DNA from 3 places in the Bifidobacterium sp. LH_450 genome. Region 3 is predicted to be linked to each of the others. Evidence: riboswitches for the same ligand, from Rfam matches in the RefSeq annotation. Region 3 holds a riboswitch; each other region holds the start of a gene.
The links. Region 3 has a riboswitch for thiamine pyrophosphate ahead of AC1AXT_RS03745 (ECF transporter S component). Riboswitches for the same ligand answer to the same signal wherever they lie in the genome.

Region 1: another riboswitch for thiamine pyrophosphate. It lies ahead of AC1AXT_RS01330 (ABC transporter permease); the one in region 3 lies ahead of AC1AXT_RS03745 (ECF transporter S component).
Region 2: another riboswitch for thiamine pyrophosphate. It lies ahead of thiM (hydroxyethylthiazole kinase); the one in region 3 lies ahead of AC1AXT_RS03745 (ECF transporter S component).

The regions. Positions count from the first base shown of each region.
Region 1 covers NZ_JBKEUU010000001.1:280,803-288,456, reverse strand. Annotated here, with positions in the region: gene mfd (transcription-repair coupling factor) at 1-1,854, shown strand, start outside; gene AC1AXT_RS01340 (ABC transporter ATP-binding protein) at 1,969-2,676, opposite strand; gene AC1AXT_RS01335 (ABC transporter substrate-binding protein) at 2,673-3,668, opposite strand; gene AC1AXT_RS01330 (ABC transporter permease) at 3,777-4,610, opposite strand; TPP riboswitch at 4,598-4,745, opposite strand; gene eno (phosphopyruvate hydratase) at 4,917-6,209, shown strand; gene AC1AXT_RS01320 (FtsB family cell division protein) at 6,310-6,846, shown strand; gene AC1AXT_RS01315 (DUF501 domain-containing protein) at 6,949-7,461, shown strand; gene AC1AXT_RS01310 (Ppx/GppA phosphatase family protein) at 7,473-7,654, shown strand, end outside.
Region 2 covers NZ_JBKEUU010000001.1:536,040-543,693, forward strand. Annotated here, with positions in the region: gene ftsZ (cell division protein FtsZ) at 1-906, opposite strand, end outside; gene dusB (tRNA dihydrouridine synthase DusB) at 1,071-2,351, opposite strand; gene AC1AXT_RS02325 (glycine--tRNA ligase) at 2,455-3,930, opposite strand; TPP riboswitch at 4,006-4,106, shown strand; gene thiM (hydroxyethylthiazole kinase) at 4,098-4,991, shown strand; partial or broken gene AC1AXT_RS02335 (thiamine phosphate synthase) at 5,130-5,744, shown strand; gene thiD (bifunctional hydroxymethylpyrimidine kinase/phosphomethylpyrimidine kinase) at 5,853-6,665, shown strand; gene AC1AXT_RS02345 (thiamine-binding protein) at 6,712-7,149, shown strand; gene AC1AXT_RS02350 (oligosaccharide MFS transporter) at 7,502-7,654, shown strand, end outside.
Region 3 covers NZ_JBKEUU010000002.1:285,946-293,599, reverse strand. Annotated here, with positions in the region: gene AC1AXT_RS03755 (ABC transporter ATP-binding protein) at 51-797, shown strand; gene AC1AXT_RS03750 (ATP-binding cassette domain-containing protein) at 1,008-3,653, opposite strand; gene AC1AXT_RS03745 (ECF transporter S component) at 3,969-4,589, opposite strand; TPP riboswitch at 4,628-4,736, opposite strand; gene AC1AXT_RS03740 (M20/M25/M40 family metallo-hydrolase) at 4,763-6,145, opposite strand; gene AC1AXT_RS03735 (DUF3043 domain-containing protein) at 6,286-6,894, shown strand; gene AC1AXT_RS03730 (dihydrolipoyl dehydrogenase family protein) at 7,053-7,654, shown strand, end outside.

The DNA.
Region 1 (7,654 bases), on a different contig from region 3:
TCGGACGCCCCCAAGCTCAACAAGCTCGGCGGATCCGACTGGGCGTCCACGAAGGCCAAGGCGAAGAAGCACGTCCACGAAGTGGCCGAAGACCTCATCAAGCTCTACTCGGCGCGTCAGCGCTCCAAGGGCTTCGCCTTCTCCAAGGACACGCCCTGGCAGAAGGAGCTCGAGGACGCCTTCCCATACCAGGAAACCGCCGACCAGCTCACGACCATCGACGACGTGAAGGCCGACATGGAAAAGCCCATGCCGATGGACCGCCTCATCTGCGGCGACGTCGGCTTCGGCAAGACCGAAATCGCCGTGCGCGCCGCCTTCAAGGCCGTCCAGGATTCCAAGCAGGTCGTCGTCCTCGTGCCCACGACGCTGCTGGCGCAGCAGCATTTCGAAACGTTCAGCGAACGCTTCGAAGGCTTCCCCGTCAACGTGCGCACGATGAGCCGCTTCCAGAGCGCCAAGGAGATCAAGGAAACCGAAGCCGGCCTGGCCGACGGTTCCGTCGACGTCGTCATCGGCACCCACAAGCTGCTCAACCCTTCCATCAAGTTCAAGGACCTCGGCCTCGTCATCATCGACGAAGAGCAGCGCTTCGGCGTCGAGCATAAGGAGACGCTCAAGGCCCTGCGCACCAACGTCGACGTGCTCTCGCTGTCCGCCACGCCTATCCCGCGCACGCTGGAGATGGCCATCACCGGCATCCGCGAAATGTCCACGCTCGCCACGCCCCCCGAGGACCGCCTTCCGGTCCTCACCTACGTCGGCGCCTACGAAGACGCCCAGGTCACCGCCGCCATACGGCGCGAACTGATGCGCGGCGGCCAGGTCTTCTTCCTGCACAACCGCGTCGAGGACATCTCCAAAACGGCGGCGAAGATCAAGGAGCTCGTCCCCGAAGCCAACGTCGGCATAGCCCACGGCAAAATGGGCAAGAAACAGCTCGACGAAGTCATCCAGGACTTCTGGCATCGCGACATCGACGTGCTGGTGACGACGACGATCATCGAAACGGGGCTCGATATCTCCAATGCCAATACGCTCATCGTCGACCACGCCGACCGGTTCGGCCTCTCCCAGCTCCACCAGCTGCGCGGACGCGTGGGGCGCGGGCGCGAACGCGCCTACGCCTACTTCCTCTACGATCCCGCACGGCCCATGACCGAGCAGTCGCATGAACGCCTCGTCACGATAGCCCAGAACACCGCCCTCGGCTCCGGGTTCGACGTCGCCATGAAGGACCTCGAGCTCAGGGGCACCGGCAACCTGCTTGGCGACGAGCAGAGCGGCCACATCGAAGGGGTCGGCTTCGACCTCTACGTCAGGATGGTCTCCCAGGCAATCGACGAATACAAGGAGCCCGACCGCGTCGAGCCGCTCGCCGTCACGATCGACCTGCCCGTCGAAGCCTCCATCCCCGTCGACTACATCGACTCCGACAAGCTGAGGCTGGAAATCTACCGCAAGCTCGCCGGCGCACGCAGCGAAGGCGACCTGAAGGCCCTGGAAGAAGAACTCAAGGACCGCTACGGCGAACCTCCCGAAGCGTTCAACGCCCTGTTCGACATCGCACGCCTGCGCGAACAGGCCCGGTCGATGGGCATCACCGACATCATCGCCCAGGGCAAGACGATACGCATCGGGAAGATCGAGCCGCCCGATTCGGTGCAGATGCGCATGGCGCGCATCTACCCGGGCTCGCAATACCGGCCATTGACGAAAACCTATACGGTTCCCACGCCGTTCGCAGGCTCGCTGGGGTCGGGGCCGATGCCCGAACAGGCCGTGCTGGCCTGGACCGAGCAGCTGCTCGCCGACCTGGCATGGAAGCCCGCTCCCCGCTCGCAGAAAGGCTAGTACAAGGAGCCCAGTGCCAGAAAGCCCGGGACGGAAAGCATGATGCATGAAGGGGCCGCAAGCCAATGGCGATGGCTTGCGGCCCCTCCCGGTTTCCGGCCCGGTCGCGCGTCCCTACAACAGCGCTCGCAGCCGGTCCTCGATGACGGCATGGTCACGGGGGCGCCCGAATTCGTCCAGCGATTCGCGCCCGGGGCATACGACGCCGTCCACGCGGCCGCCGGACAGCACGATGACCGTATCCGCCAGCCTGACGGCTTCCGCAAGGTCGTGCGTCACCATCACCACGGCGCAGCCGGTGGCGGCCTTCACATGGACCAGCAGGTCCTGCATGTCGAACCGGGTCAACGCATCCAGCGCGCCGAACGGTTCGTCGAGCAGCAGCAGGTCAGGCTGGCGCGCCAGCGCCCGGGCGAGCGCCACGCGCTGCTGCTGGCCGCCTGACAGGCCGGCCGGCCATTTGCCGGCATGGTCCTCGAGCTGCACGAGCCGCAATGCGTGGCTGGCGGCCTGTTCACGTTGCCGCTTGCCGCCGGCCAGTCCCAGCATGACGTTGTCCTTCACGCGGCTCCATGGCAGCAGCCGCGCATCCTGGAACATCATCGCCTTGCGCTCGGTAGACGCGGCATGGCCTGCGCTCGGCTCCATGAGCCCGGCGATGATGCGCAGCAGCGTGGACTTGCCGCAGCCAGAACGCCCGACGACCGCCACGAATTCGCCTGGATGGACGGAGAGCGAAACGTCGTGGAGCACCTCGGTGCTGCCGTACCGGGCGCCGATGCCGTCCAGCTGCGCCACCAGGGCCCCGTCGCCGGCGCTCATGCGGTGCAGTCCATCACGTAGTCGTCCAGGTCGGGGGCTTCGTCGATGAATCCGAAGTCCACGTACTGCCGGGCGAGTTCGTCGAGCATGGCGCGGCCGTCGGCGTCCACCGGCAGGATCGTCGGCACGCTGAAGCCCTTGATGACGTCCATGATGCCCTCGGAGGCGCCGAAGCCCGCATAGGCGTCGTAGATGAGCGACGGGTCCTCGGCGGCCTTGTCCGCCTCCGCCTTCAGCGATTCGTACATCTTGACGACCACTTCGGGGTGCTCGTCGGCGAATGCCTTCGAGACGATGTGGATGCTCACGTTCTTCGAACCGTACTGGTCGCCGGTCACCAGCAGCCTGGAGCCTTCGGTGGCGATGCCGGCCGCGAGGTTCTGGTCGTAGGAGGCGAGCGCGTCGATCTGGCCGGACTGGAAGGCTGCCGAGAAATCGTTCTGGCTCAGCTCGACTTCCTCGACGTCGTCGGCGCTCATGCCGGCCGCTTCCAGCGCGGCGTGCACGATATAGTCGCCGGTAGCGCCCTTCTTGTCGATGCCGATGCGCTTGCCCTTCAGATCGGCCACGGATTCGATGCCGGTGCCCGGTGCCGCCACGATGCCCTGCGAATCGCCGGTATAGTATTCGATCGCGTAGGCTACCCACGGCACTTCCTCGGCCGCCAGCTTGATGAAGTGGCCGGTGCCGGTGCTGGTCGTATCCGCGTTGCCGGACAGCACGGCCTGCTGCGCTTCGGAGGGCACGTTGAACGGCCCGGAGAATTCGGCGGCATACGGCGCCATCGTATCCTTGACGAAATCCTCGTCCTTGAGCGTGGTCAGGTAGTTGGCCGTCGACAGGTAGGCTACGCGTATCGTGGCCTGTTCTCCGGAGCCGTCCGCGTTGGCTGCGCCGCATCCGGCGCTTGCCGCGATGGCGAGGCAGGCGGCGGCCGCCGCGACGGCCTTGGCAGCCGCGCGCTGCAGCCCTGTGGTTCTGGCAATGGTCATGGTTGTTCCTTGCGTTCGATGGGTCATTGGATTGATGGGGGTTGGATTGATTGGGGATGCTTGCGCCGGCCCCGATGGCGTCCTGACGCCGGCGCGGCCTATGGCGCGCTAGCGGCGCCAGGGCATCGCCGCCTTGGACAGCAGGTTGACCAGCGCTTCCGAAAGGAGCCCAAGCACGGCGTAGACCGCGATGCACAGCACCATCTGGTCGGTGCGGGAGAATTGCTGGGCCCGCGAGAGGATGTAGCCCAGTCCCGTAGAGGCATTGACGGTTTCGCAGCTGGCCAGCGCGATCCACGCCACGACCGTTGCGAAGCGCAGGCCGGTCATCAGCCCGGGCAGCGCCCCCGGCAGGAGCACCTTGCGCAGCGTCTGCATGCGGGTCAGGCCGTAGGCGCGCGCCAGCTCCATCAGCTTCGGGTCGATGCCGCGGATGGCGTCGCGCAGGTTGACGTAGATCAGGCCGAATGCGCCGATGGCGATCAGCGTGACCTTCATCGTCTCGCCGATGCCGAGCAGGATGATCAGCAGCGGCGTCAGCGCCGGGAAGGGAATGGAGCGCAGCATATGCACCGGCTTGTCGGCGATGGCGTATCCCAGCGACGACGAGCAGGTCAGCGCGGCCAGGGCGATGGCGGCCACCAGCCCGGCGCCCAGGCCGAGCCCTACGCGCGCAAGGCTGGTGGCGAGCGAGGGCAGCAGGATGCCTTCGGCCTGGAGGTCGGCGCCGGCGGCCACGACCTGCGCGGGGGAGGGCAGGAACGAGCCGCCATTGCGGGTGGCCCACGCCCACAGCGCGATAAGCAGCGCAATCGAGCACCATGGCAGCGCGGCGTGCGCAGCCACGCTCCATCGGCGTCTGGCGGATGGCGCCCGCTGCGCAGGCGCGTCGGAATCGCCGGAATGCGCAGTGCTGCGCGCCGGCAATGAAACGTCGGACATGACATTCCCTTCGATAGTGCTGGCTATATCAGGTTCGACGGGTATGATCTCAGCCTTCCGGCCCCGCTTCGGCGCCCAGTCGACGGATGCGCGAGCGTTTTTAAGGGGAAATCGAAGGCACCCCGTGCCACAAGCAGCCACAGTAGGGCATGGGGGCGTCAGGCAACGGTGCGCATTCCGCAATGCGGAAAGGCCGCCGAGGCATTTGTGAGCGCGCACGGCAACGGCCGCCTGCAGGTGCGTCATCGTCCAATAAGCGCACTACGCTTGGCCTTGTCATCACAACCTACACATAAAGGAGCAGTTGTGGCAGCAATTGAAAGCGTGTATGCACGCCAGATTCTTGATTCCCGCGGCAACCCGACCGTCGAGGTCGTTCTCGACTGCGAAGACGGCGCCCGTGGCCTGGGCCTCGTGCCGTCCGGTGCTTCGACCGGCGAGGCGGAAGCCTGGGAGCGTCGCGATGGCGACAAGTCCGTCTACCTCGGCAAGGGCGTCCTGAACGCCGTCAAGGCCGTCAACGAAGAGATCGCGCCGAAGATCATTGGCATGGACGCCACTGACCAGCGCGCCCTCGACGACCTGATGATCGAGCTCGACGGCACCCCGAACAAGGACCGTCTGGGCGCGAACGCCATCCTCGGCGTCTCGCTGGCCGCGCTCTATGCCGCCGCCCAGTCCGCCGAGCTGCCGCTGTACCGCTACATCGGCGGCACCAACGGCCACATCCTGCCGGTTCCGAACATGAACATCATGAACGGCGGCGCCCACGCCGACTTCGCCACCGATATCCAGGAGTACATGATCTCCCCGTACGGCTTCGACACCTACTCCGAGGCCCTGCAGGCCGGCGTCGAGGTCTACCACACGCTGAAGAACGTCCTGAAGAAGGAAGGCCTGGCCACCGGGCTGGGCGACGAGGGCGGCTTCGCGCCGAAGATGAAGACCAACGAGGACTCGCTCAAGTACATCATGGACGCCATCTCCGCCGCCGGCTACGAGCCGGGCAAGCAGATCGGCATCGCCCTTGACGTCGCTTCCTCCGAGTTCTACAACAAGGAGACCGGCAAGTACCGCTTCGACGGCGAAGACCGCGACGCCGAATACATGCTCGACTTCTACGAGAAGCTCGTCGACGAGTTCCCGATCGTCTCCATCGAGGATCCGTTCCAGGAAGAAGGCTGGGAAGACTGGGCCAAGATCACCAAGGCCCTCGGCGACCGCCTGCAGTTCGTCGGCGACGACCTGTTCGTCACCAACCCGGTGCGCCTGAAGAAGGGCATCGACATGGGCGCCGGCAACTCGCTGCTCGTCAAGCTCAACCAGATCGGCACCGTTTCCGAAACGCTCGACGCCATCGAGCTGGCCACGAAGAACGGCTTCACCTCCATGGTGTCCCACCGTTCCGGCGAAACCCCGGACACGACGATCTCCGACCTCGCCGTCGCCAAGAACACCGGCCAGATCAAGACCGGCGCCCCGGCCCGCGGCGAGCGCATCGCCAAGTACAACCGCCTGCTCGAGATCGAGGAAGAGCTTGGCTCGACCGCCGAGTACGCCGGCTACAACGCCTTCAAGGCCTGCAAGAAGTACATGTGATAGACATCGCGCGGCCGTAGCATCGCTGCAGCGCCGCGCGTGAGCCACTAGCTTCTCCCGCCGCTTCCGCAAGTCGAAAGCGGCGGGTATTTTTTGTGCTATGACATCTCGCCCACGTCCGAAGCAGCAAGCCCCGGTGAAGAAAGCCAAGGGCGGCGGCGGTCCCGTCGCCTTCTTCGTGGCGCTGTTCATCATCGCGCTGGGCGCCATACAGCTGATTTCGACGTTCCATACCTACGCGCTGAATCTAGCCGAGCTCAATGCGCTGAAGAAGCAGGAAGCGTCCCTGATAGCGCAAAAGCAGGAACTGGAAAACAACATCGAACGCTGGGACGACGATGCGTATGTCATCGCGCAGGCCAGGGAACGCCTCGGCTTCGTGTTTTCCGGCGAGACGCCGATCAAGGTCGAGCATCCCGAAGCGGTCACCGGCGAGACGTCTGCCGATGCGCAGGAGCAGGGCGCTTCGGATTCCGAATCGACGCTGCCCTGGTACAGCGAGCTTGCCTATTCGCTGAGGGAAGCCGATACGCACAAGAGCGCCGAAAGCTCGCAGGGCGAAGCGGGGCAGGCGTCTTCCGGCGCGTCCGCCAGCCCGTCCGGCTCGTCCGATCCGTCTGCGGACTCCGGCGAGTAAGGCACCGCTGCAAGCGGCGTGCGTCCCCTTTTTTTTTCTATACAAGATTGGAATGATTTCGTGGTTGCTTCATTCAACGCCGCGGCCCTGCTGGACCGCATCATGGCACAGCCGGCGACGCCGGCCGACATCGAACAGGTCGAACGGCAGCTGGGGCGTTATCCGCGCGGCATGGTCGCGGTCGGCGCCCGCTGCGCGTGCGGCCGGCCGCTGGCCGTCGTCACGCGCCCGCAGCTTGAAGACGGCACGCCGTTCCCTACCAGTTGCTATCTGACGAGCCCTGAAGCGGTCAAGGCCGTCTCGCGCCTTGAGGCCGACGGCGCGATGAAGGCGTTCAACCAGCGCCTCGCCGACGATGAGGGCCTGCGGGATGCCTATGCACAGGCCCACCGCATGTACCTTGAGTTCCGCCATGAGCTCGCCGCACGCACCGGCGACAGCGAGGAGCATATCGAGGGCATCAGCGCCGGCGGGCTGCCGGAGCGCGTCAAATGCCTGCATGCGCTGCTGGCCCAGACGCTGGTGATGGGACGGGGCGTCAATCCGGTAGGCGATGAGGTGCTCGACCTCGTCAAGGACGAATTCGATCCGGCCGTGTGCCGCTGCTCGCTGTAGAAAGGATTCCCATGGCTTCGCGCTCAGCCGTCGTCGCCGGCATCGATTGCGGCACCAACTCCATCCGCCTGAAAGTGGCCCGCGTATACGAGGACGGGACGATGGAGGACATCGTCCCGCGCGTCCTGCGCGTCGTGCGCCTCGGCCAGGACGTGGACAAGACCCACCGGTTCGCCCCCGATGCGCTGGAGCG
Region 2 (7,654 bases), on a different contig from region 3:
GTCGTCGAGCGCCAGGCCGAAGATGACCTGCGCTTCCGGATGGATGGCGGCGCGCACCAGCTCGGCCGCGGCGTTCGCTTCCTGCAGGCCCAGATCGGTGGAGCCCGCGACGTTGATGAGCACGCCCGAAGCGCCCTCGATGCTTTCCTCGAGCAGCGGGGAGCTGATGGCGATTTCGGCGGCCTGCGTGGCGCGGTCCTCGCCGCGCGCCGCGCCGATGCCGAACATGGCGGTGCCCGAGTCGCGCAGGATCGTCGTGACGTCCATGAAGTCGACGTGGATGTAGGAGTTCATCGTGATCAGGTCGGTGATGCCCTGGACGCCGGCAAGCAGCGCGGTGTCGGCCGTCTTGAACGCGTCGACGATGCCGATCGTGCGGTCAGAGAGCTCGAGCAGGCGGTCGTTCGGAATGACGATGAGCGCGTCCACTTCCTTGCGCAGCGCCTCGATGCCGAGGGCCGCGGAGGCCGCGCGCTGCGGGCCTTCGAAGGAGAACGGACGGGTGACGACCGCGATGGTGAGCGCGCCCTGCTGGCGCGCGGCGCGCGCGACGAGCGGGCTGGCGCCGGTGCCGGTGCCGCCGCCCTCGCCGCAGGTGACGAACACCATGTCGGCGCCCTTGACAGCTTCCTCGATGTCGGACTGGTGGTCCTGGGCAGCCTTGGCGCCCTTTTCCGGGTCGGCGCCCGCGCCCAGGCCTCGGCTCGAGGCATCAGACAGGGAAATCTTCACGTCCGCATCCGAGCGCAGCAGATCCTTGGCATCGGTATTGATGGCCACGAACTCAACGTTCTGCAGTCCCTCGGCGATCATTCGGTTGACGGCATTGCCGCCAGCGCCGCCCACCCCCACGACCTTGATGTTGGTTTTGTCATTGAAATTGTCACTCTGGGCAGTCTCGCTCACCATAAGTCTCCTGTCATTCACGGTCAAGCTCTACTCTATCGCAAACACTGCGATATTCACGGCGTTTGCCGACATTCGAGCCGCACGTTCACATTCTCGCTGCAATGGATTATATGCGTCCTTCCAGCAAACGTCCTTTCCAGAATGTCGGCGTGTTCAGCGAATCAGTAGCTTGCGTCCATCGGATCGTCGCCGAACAGGGCCTCGCGTTCCTCGTGGCTTGTCGTGCGCGAATCCAGCCATCCGTACGGCAAGTGCACTTTCTTCGCAAAGCGTACCCTGCCGCGGGGCGCGTCCACGACGCGTTCGGGCAGCCGGCTTTCAGGGTCGAGCGTGGCGATGACGCGCTCGAGATCGGCCAGGCTTTCGCATTCCATGAAGGCGCGGCGTACCGCTCCCCCGACCGCGAATCCCTTGACGTACCAGGCGATGTGCTTGCGCATGTCGTGCACGGCCATGCGCTCGTCGCCGTCGAAGAACTCCACCAGCAGCCGCGCGTGCTTCATGATGATGCCGCATACTTCCCCGAGCGTCGGGTCGGCGCGTTCGGGGCTGCCCTCGAACAGGTGCTTCAGGTCGGCGAACAGCCACGGGCGCCCCTGGCAGCCGCGGCCGACGGCGACGCCGGCGCAGCCGGTCTGCGCGACCATGTCGGCGGCGTCCTGCGCGCCCCAGATGTCGCCGTTGCCGAACACCGGCACGTCGAGCTGCCCGACGAGCTCGCCGATGCGGTTCCAGTCGGAATGGCCTCCATAATATTCAGCGGTCGTGCGCGCATGCAGCGTGACGGCGGCGCACCCTTCCTCCTGCGCGATGCGGCCGGCTTCATGGAACGTGATGTGGTCGCGGTCGATGCCGACGCGGATCTTCGCCGTCACCGGAATGCCGGCCGGTTCGCACGCCTTGACGACGCGCGAGACGACTTCGGCGAACAGGTCCGTCTTCCACGGCAGCGCGGAGCCGCCGCCCCGGCGCGTGACCTTCGGCACCGGGCACCCGAAGTTGAGGTCGACGTGGTCGGCCAGGTTCTCGTCGACGACGATCTTCGCCGCCTGCTCGACGATCGAGGGGTTGACGCCGTACAGCTGCAGCGAGCGGATCTTCTCCTGCGGCGCGAACCGGCACAGCCGCAGCGCCTTGGGGTTGCGGGCGACCAGCGCCCGCGCCGTCACCATTTCGGCGACGTACAGGCCGTCGGGGCCATAGCTTTCGCACAGCACGCGGAACGGCCAGTTCGTCACGCCGGCCATCGGGGAAAGGATGACCGGGGTCTTGACGACGAGATTGCCCAGCTGGACGGGTTCAAGCAGCCCGGAGGCGTCGGCCACGTCCTGCGCCGGAGAGTGCGCGGCGCCGCGCGCTTTCGCCGGATCGACGGCGCGGGGGTCCAGCCACGTCGTTTCCTCATGTTCATCCAGCACCGTCAGGGGCTGCTTCGAACTCACGTCGTTCCTTTCAGTGGTCGAAATCGAAGATATTGAAGATTGCCAAAGATTCACCAGGCCATGGGGCTCCCGGCCGCGCGGCCGGAAGCCCCATGGCGGCCGATCAGTACAGGCCGCCCGCTTCGGCGATCTTCACCGAATCGGCCCATGCCTCGCCGCCCAGCTCGACCGGCTTTTGCGGCACGCGCACGCGCTTGTCCTCGATGCGGGCGCGCACGTAGTCGGCGACCTTGTCGAGCGCGACGCGCTCCTGAGCCATCGTGTCGCGTTCGCGGATCGTGACGGCCTGGTCGTCGATGGTGTCGAAGTCGACGGTGATGGCCAGCGGGGTGCCGATTTCGTCCTGGCGGCGGTAGCGGCGGCCGATGGCGCCGGCCTCGTCGTAGTCCACCATCCAGTCGTTCAGGCGCAGGTCGGCGGCCAGGTTCTGGGCGATCGTCGCCAGTTCCGGCTTCTTGCTCAGCGGCAGCACGGCGGCCTTGTACGGGGCCAGGCGCGGGTCGAGACGCAGGACGGTGCGCTTGTCGACGCCGCCCTTCGTGTTCGGGGCCTCGTCGACGTCGTACGCGTCCACGAGGAAGGCCATGAGGGAGCGGGAAAGGCCCGCAGCCGGCTCGATGACGTACGGCACGTACTTCTCGCCGGTGGCCTGGTTGAAGTAGCTCAGGTCCTCGCCGGAGTGCTTGGCGTGCGCGGACAGGTCGAAGTCGGTGCGGTTGGCGACGCCTTCGAGCTCGCCCCAGTCGGAGCCCTGGAAGCCGAACTTGTACTCGATGTCGACGGTGCGCTTCGAGTAGTGCGCGAGCTTCTCCTTCGGATGCTCGTAGTGGCGCAGGTTCTCCGGCTTGATGCCCAGGTCGAGGTACCACTGCGTGCGCGCGTCGATCCAGTACTGGTGCCATGCCTCGTCCTGGCCGGGCTCGACGAAGAACTCCATCTCCATCTGCTCGAACTCGCGGGTACGGAAGATGAAGTTGCCCGGCGTGATCTCGTTGCGGAAGCTCTTGCCGGTGTTGGCGATGCCGAACGGCGGCTTCATGCGCGCCGACGTCATGACGTTCTTGAAGTCGACGAAGATGCCCTGCGCGGTTTCCGGACGCAGGTAGTGCAGCGAGTTCTCGTCCTCGACGGGCCCGAGGTTCGTGCGCAGCATCATGTTGAAGTCGCGCGGCTCCGTCCAGTTGCCGCGGTTGCCGCAGTTGGGGCACACGATGTCCTTGAGGCCGTTCTCCGGCAGCTTGTCGCCGTGCTTCTCGGCGTACGACTCGACGAGCTTGTCCTCGCGGTTGCGCTTGTGGCAGCTGAGGCATTCGACGAGCGGGTCGTTGAACACCGACACGTGGCCCGAGGCGACCCACACGGCGGACGGCAGGATGATCGACGTGTCGACGCCGACGACGTCGGCGCGGGTGACGACCATCGAACGCCACCATTCACGCTTGATGTTGTCCTTCAGCGCCACGCCGAGCGGACCGTAGTCCCAGGCGGAACGCGTTCCGCCGTAGATCTCGCCGGCGGGGAACACGAACCCGCGACGCTTGGCGAGGGAGACCACTTCATCGAGTTTGGATACAGCCACAATGCACCTTCTGGTTTGAACGGTTTGGGGTTTTAGACAAAATAACCTTACCGTCCGCTGCATACACTACATTGAACGCGTATGCAGGGGTGCCCCGCCGGGGCTGAGAGGGCTGCAAGCCCGACCCTTCGAACCTGTTGGCTAGAACCAGTGTAGGGAGCACGACCATGGCCCAGAATGCCGAATATTCCTTTACCACCGTCCCTTCTGCCGATCCGCTGCGCGGCGCGGTGCGCCAGGCCGCGACCGACGTGCGCGCCACGACGCCGCTGGCGCAGAGCTTCACCAATTTCGTGACGATCAATCTCGTTGCCAACGCCCAGCTGGCGGCGGGCGGCACGGCGGCCATGAGCTTCCTGCCGTCCGACATCATCGACACGGCGGCCGTATGCGGCGCGACGTACGTCAATGTCGGCACGCTGCTGCCCAGCTATCGCGAGGCGCTGGGCGAAATCTGCCGCGATTTCGCCGACAACGGGCGCAAGTGGGTGCTTGACCCGGTGGCCGCCGGCATCGGCGCCGACCGCACGGCGATCCTGAAGGCGATGAAGGCGACGCCGCCGACGATCGTGCGCGGCAACGCTTCCGAAATCATCACGCTGGCGAACATGTGGGAACTCGACGTGCCGGAACGCTCTTCGCAGCTCGCCGGGGTCGAGGCCGCCGACGACGTCGACGACGCGGCGCAGGCCGCCGTCGCGCTGGCGCGGTTCCTGCGCGACGGCTCGCCGGACGGGGCCGCGGCGGTCGCCGTTTCCGGGGCGGCCGACCTGGTCACCGACGGCGAGCGGACGCTGCGGCTGGCCGGCGGCAGCGAAATGATGACCAAGATCACCGGCGCCGGCTGCTCGCTCGGCGGCGTCGTGGCGACCTACCTGTGCGTCGCCGACCCGCTGGTCGCCGCGCTGGGCGCGTCGATGCTGTACAACGTGGCGTCCGAAGAGGCGGCAAAGGAGGCGACCGGCCCGGGCTCGTTCCAGACGGCGTTCCTCGACCGGCTGTGGAATACCTCGCCGGAACAGATCGCCGCCGCCCCGCTGGCCGACGAATGCGTGCGGTGAGGGGCGGCAACGCCGGAAAGCCGGGGAATTTTCGCAAGGCAGCGGATTCGCAGGATAAGGGATTTCGCGAGGCAAGGAATCTTGGATAGCGAACGCAAGGAAGGGACGGAGGAGACCGTGGACATTCCATTCGATTCAATGCGCCAGTCGTTCGATCTGGGGTGCTATTTCGTCGTCGGGCCGCAGGACTGCGCCGGCCGCGACGTCGCGCAGGTCGTCAGCGCGGCGCTGGCCGGGGGCGCGACGTTCATCCAGCTGCGCGTCAAGCCGGGGGACGCCGGCGACATCGTCGCGATGGCGCGCCGCATCGCCGACGTCATCGCGGCGCACGGCCTAGCGCAGCGGGTGGCGTTCGTCATCGACGACCGCGTCGACGCAGCGTGGCAGGCGCGGCGCGAAGGCATCAAGGTCGACGGCGTGCACATCGGGCAGAGCGACCTCGACCCGGTGGCCGCGCGGCGGCTGCTCGGGCCGGCGGCGATCGTCGGCCTGTCGGCCAAGACGCTGGAGCAGGTCAAGGCTGCCAATGCGCTGCCGGAAGGCACCATCGACTATCTGGGCGCCGGGCCGGTGCATCTGACGGCCACGAAGCCGGACTGCAGGCTGCCGGGCGACAGCGGCGACGGCACGCTGGACGCGGCGGCGATCGACGCGCTGTGCGCGGCGAGCCGCTACCCGGTGACGGTCGGCGGCGGCGTCAAGGCCGCCGACATCCCGATGCTCGCCGGAACGCAGGCCGACGGCTGGTTCGTCGTGTCGGCGATCTCGGCCGCCGACGACCCGGCGCAGGCCACCCGGGAACTGGTCGAGGCATGGCGGTCGCGGCGCGGCGAGGGGACGCACCGCCATGCGGCGAACGCGATGCGCGAAACGCTGCCGGCGGTGCTGACGGTCGCCGGAACCGACTCGTCGGGCGGCGCCGGCGTGCCGGCCGACATGAAGACGATCATGGCGCTCGGCTGCTTCGCCGAATGCGCCGTCACCGCCGTTACCGCGCAGAACACGACCGGCGTGCAGGCGGTGGAGGAAATCTCCCCCGACGTCATCGCCGCGCAGATCGAATCGGTGTTCGCCGACATCCCGCCGGCGGCCGTGAAGATCGGCATGGTGTCGTCGGCCGCCGCCATCGAGGCGATTGCGCACGAACTGGCGCGGGTAGGCGCGACGAACATCGTCGTCGACCCAGTGATGGTCGCCACCAGCGGCGCGAAGCTGATTGCCGACGACGCCGTCGCCACGCTCACCGAGCGGCTGTTCCCGCTGGCGCGCGTGATCACGCCGAACATCCCCGAAACGCAGGCGCTGTGCGCGGTCATCGGACGTCCGCTGCAGATCGCCGGCGAGGACGGCATGGCCGAAGCGGCCCAGCGGCTCGCGGCGACGTTCGGCTGCGCCGTGCTCGTCAAGGGCGGCCACGGCACGCGCGACGCCAACGACGTGCTCGTCACCCCCAAGGGCGCCGTGCGCTGGTTCCACGGGCGCCGCATCGACAATCCGAACACGCACGGCACCGGCTGCACGCTCTCCAGCGCAATCGCCTCGTACCTGGCGCGCGGGTTCGAGCTGGACAAGGCCATCGAGCTCGCCAAGCGCTACCTGACGGGAGCGCTGGCCGCGGGGCTCGACCTGGGCGAAGGCAGCGGGCCGATGGACCACGCGTGGGGCTGGCGCTGAACCGATGGACGACACGAAACCGATGAAGGAAACGAAAGGAACGCCGATGACGCAGGACGCCCCGGGAATCTCGGAGAATCCCCAAACGCAGGCGGCCAATCCGCTGGACCGCAACGCCGAACGCCAGCCGGTGCCGCTGGACGCCGACGGCAAGCCGTACCTGAACACCGTGGCCGCCGTGGCGATCGCGCCGAGCGGCACCGGTTCGGAACTCTCGCAGTACGTGGCGCAGGCCGTCGCGACGCTGCAGGATTCGGGGCTGCCGTGCGAAACGAACGCGATGTTCACGAATCTTGAAGGAGACCTCGACGCGGTGCTGGACGCCGTGCGCAACGCGGCGGCCGTGCTGGCGGAACAGGGCTACCGCACCGGCGTGACGCTCAAGCTGGACATACGCCCCGGCTTCAGCGGGCAGCTGCACGAAAAGGCGGCCCTCGTCGCCAATCTCCTCTCTTCCGGCGATTCGGCCGATTCCGTACGGTAGAAGCGCTCTCTTCGCTCCCCGCGTGGCATCAGATCGCGCGAATCTGTCATAAAGAGGGGCCGAGAGCGCAAGAAGCGGCGCGTTACCGGGCAACACGCGCCGCTTCAATCGTTGTAGCGCGGCATTTCGTTCCATAGATTGAGGATTGACGGACGCCCCGGCACCCCCAATCCTCGCGATGGGGCGTTCGTCGCCCCATACGCGACGACGTGGCCGCGTATGGCAGCCGACCATGGCTTGCGGAACGCCCAACGGTTCCGCGGGCCATGGACTGGCTGCAGTCCAGCCGCGCAGGCCGGGCCGATTCGCACCATCGAACGAAGAGGTTCCTATGGCGAGCAACGATACTGCAGTGAAGACTGACAAAAAGATCAACGTCTGGCACAATCCCTCCTATCTACAGAGTTCTACCGGCATTTTCCTATTCTTCTGTTCGTGGGGAATCTGGTGGTCGTTCTTCCAGCGATGGCTTGATTCGATGGGCCTTAACGGCGCCGAAGTCGGG
Region 3 (7,654 bases):
AAGCGCAAGCCAAGGCCGCACAGGCCAAGGAAGCGGCGGAAGCGAACGCGCTGCCGCCGGTGGAGCAGCCGCCGACGGTCGCCGGAGTGGACATCCTGACGCTCGACCACGTGAGCTACTCGTACACGAAGGGCGGCAAGAAGGTCATCAAGGACATCTCCTACGGCTTCCAGACCGGCAAGGTGTACGCGATTACCGGGCCGTCCGGCGCCGGCAAGACGACGCTGCTGTCGCTGATCTCCGGGCTGACGACGCCGACCGAAGGGCGCGTGCTCTACGACGGGCAGGACCTGGCGGGACTCAACCGCTACGACTACCGCAGCCACGACATCGGCGTGATCTTCCAGAGCTTCAACCTGCTGCCGGGCATGACGGTGGCCGAGAACATCGAGCTGTCGATGGACGCGTCCGGGCGCCACTACGAGCAGCCCAAGCGCGACATCGTCCTCGAGCTGCTCGAGGAGGTGCACCTGCCCGACGACTACGCCAACGAGCGGATCCTGCACCTGTCCGGCGGCGAGCAGCAGCGCGTGGCGATTGCCCGCGCGCTGAGCTACGACCCGAAGGTCATCGTCGCCGACGAGCCGACCGGCAACCTCGACCTGGCCACGCAGGACGACATCATCGACATCTTCCGCGACCTGGCGCATACGCAGGAGCGCTGCGTCATCATCGTGACGCATTCGCCGGCCGTCGCCAAGGCGTCCGACGTCGTGTTCGAGCTGGCGCCGCTGCGCAAGGCCGCGGCTCCCGCGGCGCGCAAGCGCAGGCCGGGAACGGCGGCGCCGCGCCGGTAGCGGCCGTTGCGCCGCCGGCAGTGGACGTTGCGGCGGGAGCGGTCGGGTGCCGGTCGCAACCCAACGCTGCGCAGGCGGCGACGCATGACGACGGGATGCGCCAAGCGCCCGGTCCCATTGGGACCGGGCGCTTGTTCATGCGCTTGTTCTTGCGCAGGCACTTGCGGGAGCCTTGCGCGGCAACGGAATGCGGTTCCGGGAATCTTGTTCCTAGTTTCCGAAGAAGGAGAACGTGCCGGCGCAGGCTGCGCATACCAGCGCGACGACCGGAATCGCCAGGCAGACGGCGCAGAACGCGTGGTCGGCGCCGCGCACCGTGCTCTGCCGGGCGTGGCTGCGCGGGCCGTCGCCGCCGAAGCCGCGCGCCTGCATGGCGGTGGCCAGCGTCGTCGAGCGGCGGATCGACAGCACGAGCAGCGCGAACGCCTGCGGCAGGAACCGGCGGATGGCGCTGTCGTCGCCCAGGCCGCGCGAACGGCGCGAGGCGGTCAGCGCGGTCCAGTCGTCCTGCAGCACCGAGAACAGCCGCAGCCCCGCCAGGCCGCCGTAGACGAAACGGTCGGGAAGATGCAGGATCTCGCTGAAGCCGTCGGCCAGGTCGGTCGCGTCGATGCCGAGCACGGCGATGATCGCCGGCACGCCGATCGCGATGATGCGCAGGCCGGTGGCGACGGCAAGCTCGGCCGAGCGTTCGGTGACGTGCACCCATCCCCAGTCCCACAGCACGGCGCCGCCGGACTTGCCGTACAGCAGCACGGCGAGCGCGGAGCACGGCGCGCCGATGAAGATCGGCCATGTCGACTTGACGGCGCGCCACGGAGTGATCCCGACGGCCCACAGCAGGCCGAATTCGAGCGCGCAGGCGACGGCGGCAGAGACCCAGTCGAGGCTCAGCAGCAGCGGCAGCGACGCGAGGAACGCGCCGAACAGGCGGTAGACGGGGTTGAGCGACGCGAGGAACGGCGAGCGGCTGCTCGGCTTGGGCGGCTCGTAGCGTTCGATGACCGGCGTGACCGTGACGGTCGTCGTGCCGCTCGCCGCGTCATGCCGCGTCCCGATCGGCTCCAGGTCACGCCCTCCGGTTCCTCCCGCTCCGGCGTGTTGAGGAACCGGGCCCAGCAAATTCCCCTTGGATCCGGCTCCGGTTCCTCCCTCATCGGCGTGTTGAGGAACCGGGGCCATTCCCCGGTTCCCGGCGAGCGGTTCGGTTCCTCCCTCTTCGGCGACGGTCCATTCAGCGGTGGCGAACTGGGGGGTCAGCTCGATGAGGGTGGCGCCGAGTTCGTCGACGAGTTCGCGGTCGTGGGTGACGACGATGACGGCGACGCCGTCGGCGCGCAGCGAACCGATCAGCTCGACGATCTCGCGCCATGTGCAGCGGTCCTGGCCGAACGTCGGCTCGTCGAGGATCAGCACGCGCGGCGCGGCGGCCAGCGCGGCGGCGACGGTCAGGCGCCGCTTTTCGCCGCCGGAAAGCGTATACGGATTCGCGCGCTCGTACTGCGCCAGGTGGAACCGCTCGAGCAGCCCCTGCGCCTTGGCCCGCGCCTCCTCTTCGCCCGCGCCGCAGCGCAGCGGCCCGAGCATCACCTCGTCGAGCACGCTCGAGCAGGCGAACTGATGCTCGGGATTCTGGAACACGTACGATATGCGGGCGGCCAGCTGCCGGCTCGTCCAGTCGACCGGCCAGTTGCCGCGCGCCCCTTCGGCCAGCGCGTCGCTGGCGCGCACTTCGCCGGCGATCGGCTCAAGCAGCCCCGCAAGCGTGAGCGACAGCGTCGACTTGCCGGCGCCATTCGCGCCGACAAGCGCGGCGATTTGCCCGGCGCGGAACTTGAGGTCGATATGCTCGCCAATCGCCTCGCCGTTGCGTCCGATGGCCAGGTCGCGCGCCTCGAGCACGACGTCGCCTTCGCGAACGCGCGCCGCCGCGGCCTGCGTACCGTTCCGCGCGGACCGCGCAGCGCCCTGCTGACCGCTGCCCTGGCGTTGCGCCGTCCGAGGCACGGCGCCGCCCTCCCCCTTCGCAGCGCCCTTGCGATAGCGTTCGGGAATCCAGATTCCCAGCTCGTCGAAATCGAGGGAATCGTCGGCGAACACGGCGTCGGGGGTGCCGTCGGCGACGACGGCGGTCGCCCCGCCGACGCGCCCGAGCACGACGACGCGGTCCACCAGGTCAATCCAGTCGTCGGCATGGTGCTCGACGAGCAGCATCGTGGCGCCGGTGCTTTCGAGCACGCGGCGCACCGCCCCGACGACCTGCACGACGCCGGCCGGGTCGAGATTGGCGGTCGGCTCGTCCAGCAGCAGCACCTCCGGCTGCATCGCCAGCGCGCCGGCCAGCGCCAGCCGCTGCATCTGGCCGCCCGACAGGTGCATGACGGACCGGTCGAGCTGGATGCCGCCGAGCCCCACCGCGTCCAGCGCCTCGTCGACGCGCTGCCAGATCTGCCCGCGCGGCACGTCGAGGTTCTCCGGGCCGAAGGCCACGTTGTCGCCGATGCGCTGGAAAATCGCCTGCGCATCCGGGTCCTGCAGCACCAACCCCATCTTGCCTTGCGCATGGTGCACGGGAATGCCGGCGACGTTGATCGTCCCCTCGGTCACGCCGCCGTCCGCGTCGGTGACGGCTTCGACGGAGGCGCCCCCGACGTCCTCGCGCCGTTCGGCGATCTCGCCGGCATCCTCGCCCAGGAGTCCCGCGGCGCCTTCGAGGATCGTCGACTTGCCGATGCCGGACGCGCCCAGCAGCAGCACGTGCTCGCCCGGCTGGATGGACAGGTTCAGGCCGCGCACGGCGAATTCGGCGCGCGAAGCGTGCCGGTAGCCCCATTCGATGAACTGCAGCGCCGGCATCGCCCGCAGTTCGCGCTTTTCGCGGCGCAGCGAACGGTGCCCCGCGGCCGGTCCCTCAAGCCGCGCCCCTTCGTCGGGAAGCACCCGTGCCGCCCCCGGCGCGCCTGCGCGCCGCGGCGACCGTCCCGCGCCGCCGGACGGCGGCCGGGTCGGCGCCGGTTCCGCCGCGGACGGCATCATCGTCTCTCTTGCCTTCTGTTGCATGGAATCTCGGTTTCCTTTGAACAAGATTTTTCTCGGCTGGGTATCGAAACCGCCGAAGCGGCGGACCGCTCCGGCGGAAAGGAAGGAAATAAACAATCTGGGGGAGCCCCGCTACGCCAGGCCGCGCACCTCCCTGCAGGAAGCGAACCGGTCGAGCGCGCCGGTCCGGGCGAGCGCGCGGTACAGGTACCACATGGCGACGCCGGCCACGAGCGCGCCGGAGACGATGGTCGTCAGGAAATAGACGATGCCGTAGCTGCCGGTGATGCTGATGGCCTGCAGGTTCGTGAAGAACGAATAGCCCCAGCAGAAGACGCCCGAGAGCGCTCCGGACAGGGCCATCGCCGGAAGGTTCCACTTGCGGTAGCGCAGCAGCGCGAAGCCGAGCTCGGCGCCGGCGCCCTGCGCGAGCGCGATGAGGAACGTCGAGACGCCGCCCCACTGGTTGCCCAGCAGCGCTTCGAGGATGCCCGCGACGACTTCGGCGTAGATCGCGGCGCCCGGCTTGCGCACGATGACGGCGGCAAGCGGGCCGGCGAACAGCCACAGGCCGTTGATGATGCCGGCGAGTCCCGGCACGATGGCTTCGAGCGCGCTCCACGGCGCGGCTGTGGCGATGGCGACGACCCAGTAGATCAGCGCGGAAGCGACGCCGATGACCGACGCGACGGCGATATCGACGACGCGCCATTTGAAGTGGGCCTGGGGTGAGGAAACTGCGGTTGCAGACATGATGGGTTCAGTGCCTTTCGTCGGTGTTCTGCGGTCAAGGCACGGGTACGTCGACGTCCGTGCGCCAGCATTGCCTGGATTCACGTTCAATCGGTCGGGGCGTAGAGCCCCTCTCAGCCGGATAGTCCAGCTCCCGTGTCAGCAACCCATCGTAGGGGGCTGCCCCGACTATGTCACTCGGCCGGCAGCGGGCGGTTGCCGAGACGCTCGAGCAGCAGCGCTTCGGCCACGATGTCGGCCTTCAGGCCGTCCACGCTGACCGATTCGTTGGGGCTGTGCGCGTTCGACTTGGGGTCTTCGGGGCCGGTGACGAGCACCTCGGCGTCGGGGAAGATGCGCTTGAGTTCGGGGATGAACGGAATGGAGCCGCCCTGGCCCTGGTTGACCGGCGCCGTGCCGAACGCCTCCTCCATCGCCTCCATCATGTCCTTGGTGACGGCCGAATCCGGGTCCATCGCCCAGCCCATGCCCTCCTCGAGCATCGTCACCTTCACTTCGGCGCCGAACGGCGCGTGGTCCTCCATGTGCACCTGCAGCGCCTCGAGCGCGGCGTGCGGGTTCTGGTCGGGCGCGGTGCGCAGGCTCAAGCGGAACGTCGTCTCCGGCGAGATGACGTTGAACGAGTCCGCCACCGGCGTGGCGTCGAAGCCGATGACGGTGCAGCTCGGCTTCGTCCACAGCCGCGAGGCGAGCGAGCCGGTGCCGGCGAGCCGGTAGGAGTCCACGACCCCGAGCTCGGCGCGCAGGTCCGCCTCGCTGACGTCCTCCTGCAGGCCGCCGATGGGTTCGCCGCCCTTGAGGCCGCGCACGGCGAGGCTGCCGTCCTTGTCGTACAGCGAGGCGATCAGCATCGCGGCGACGGTGTTCGCGTCGAGCACCGGGCCGCCGTACTGCCCGGAATGCACCGGGTGGCCGAGCACCTTGACGTGCACGTCGCAGGTGGCGTTGCCGCGCAGGCTCGTCGTCAGGCTCGGCACGTCCGGGGCCCAGTTGCCCGAGTCGGCGACGATGATGACGTCGGCCTTGAGCTTGTCGCGATGCTCCTCGATGAACGGGATGAAGCTGGGCGAGCCCATCTCCTCCTCGCCTTCGATGAACACCTTGATATTGACGCGCAGCTGGTCGCCAAGCGCCTTGAGCGCGCCGACATGGATCGCGATGCCGGCCGCGTCGTCGCACGAGCCGCGTCCGTAGAGCCGCCCGCCGCGTTCGGTCGCCGCGAACGGATCGCTGTCCCAGGCGGCCGGGTCCGGCACCGGCTGCACGTCGTGGTGCGCGTACAGCAGCACCGTCGGCGCATCCGGATCGATGACGGTCGAGCCGACGACCTCCCACGCCCCCGGCGCCCCGTCGGCGCCCTTCGCCTGCACGACCGAAGCCTCCACGCCGGCGTCGCGCAGCGCGTCGGCGACGAACTGCGCCGAACGGCGCATGTTCTCGCCGCCGATGCCCTCCGCCGACACCGACTTGAGCGCGATCTTGCGTTCCAGCAGCTTCAGAATCTCGTTGAATTCAGATTCGACCCGCGTACGGATTTCTTTTCCCGACAGCCCCACGGCATCCCTCCAAGATTTTCACAATGGCCACGGCCGCTTCCAGCGTCGCCGCAGCGGCCGTTCTTCCCCGTATTCTAGCCGTTTTGCAGCCGGCGCCCGTTCGCGGCCAGCGTCGAGGCCAATCCGTAGGCTTGCTAACCATGGCTTTGTTCAAGAAAGAAGAGGAAACGCAGGCGCAGGAGGCGGCTTCGGCGCCGGCGGCCAAGGAAGGCGGCAAGGGCCGGCCGACCCCCAAGCGCAAGGAAGCGCAGGCGCAGAACCTGCGGCCGCTGGTGCCGCAGAACACGAAGGAACAGCGCCAGCGCGCCAAGGCGAGGCAGCGCGCGAAGGAAAACGAAGAATACGAGGCGATGAAGGCCGGCGACATCAACAAGATGCCGAAGGCCGAGCGCCTGCCGTGGCGCGTATACATCCGCGACTATGTCGACGCCCGCTTCAACATCGGCGAATACTTCATCCCGGTGGCGATCGTCATCCTCGTGCTGTGCGTGCTCGTCACGATCGTGTGGCCGTCGCCGATGATCTCGCTGATCCTGATGATGATCATGTACATCTACCTGTTCGCCATCATCATCGACGTCGCCGTCATGTGGCACAAGCTCAAGAAGCAGCTCGTCGCCAAGTTCGGCGAGGCTTCGGTGGCCCGCGGCTCGCGCTCCGGTTCCTATGCATGGAGCCGCGCGATCCAGCTGCGCCGCTGGAGGCTGCCCAAGCCGAAGTACAAGGAACGCGGCCACTGGCCGAAGTAAATCCCCAGCCGCACAGGGCGGTTCGGTCCGGCCAGGTCCAGTCCGCTCCGCCCTGGCGACGTCGGGCTCGGCGCACGCAGGAGCAGCCCCGGCGCAGCCCAGGGCATGGCGGTTGACGCAACGATTGCAAACGAGGTGACATGGCAGGCGAAACGACGATGCGCGATTCGTTCGATCTTCTGGTCGTCGGCGGCGGTCCCGCCGGCTATTCGTGCGCGCTGCGGGCGGCCGAACTGGGGCTGTCCGTGGCCGTCGCCGACGCCGGCCCCACCGTCGGCGGCACGTGCCTGCTGCGCGGATGCATCCCGACGAAGGCGCTGGTGACGGCGACGCGCACGATCGACGACATGAAGCGCGGCGCCGATATCGGCATCGACGCGCAGCTGCGCGACATCGATTTCGGCAAGCTGCGCGACTACCGGCTGCGCTGCGTCTCCACGATGACCTCCGGGCTGGAAAAGCTGATGGCCGCGCGGCGCGTCACGCTGCTGCAGGCCAGCGCCGAATTGTCGGGCGACGGCACCGAGGCGCACCTGGCTCCCGCGCCCGGCTGCGAGCAGGTCTATGCGGGGCCGTCCGGCGCGCGCGAAGCCCTGGGCACGGCGCTGACGGTGCGCGCCCGCGACGTCGCGCTGGCGACCGGCAGCCGCCCCCAGCCGCTGGACTGCGCGCCGTTCTCCGGAGCGCTGCTCGACTCGACCGGGGCGCTCGAACTCGACGCGTTCCCCCACTCCGCCATCATCATCGGCTCGGGTGCAGT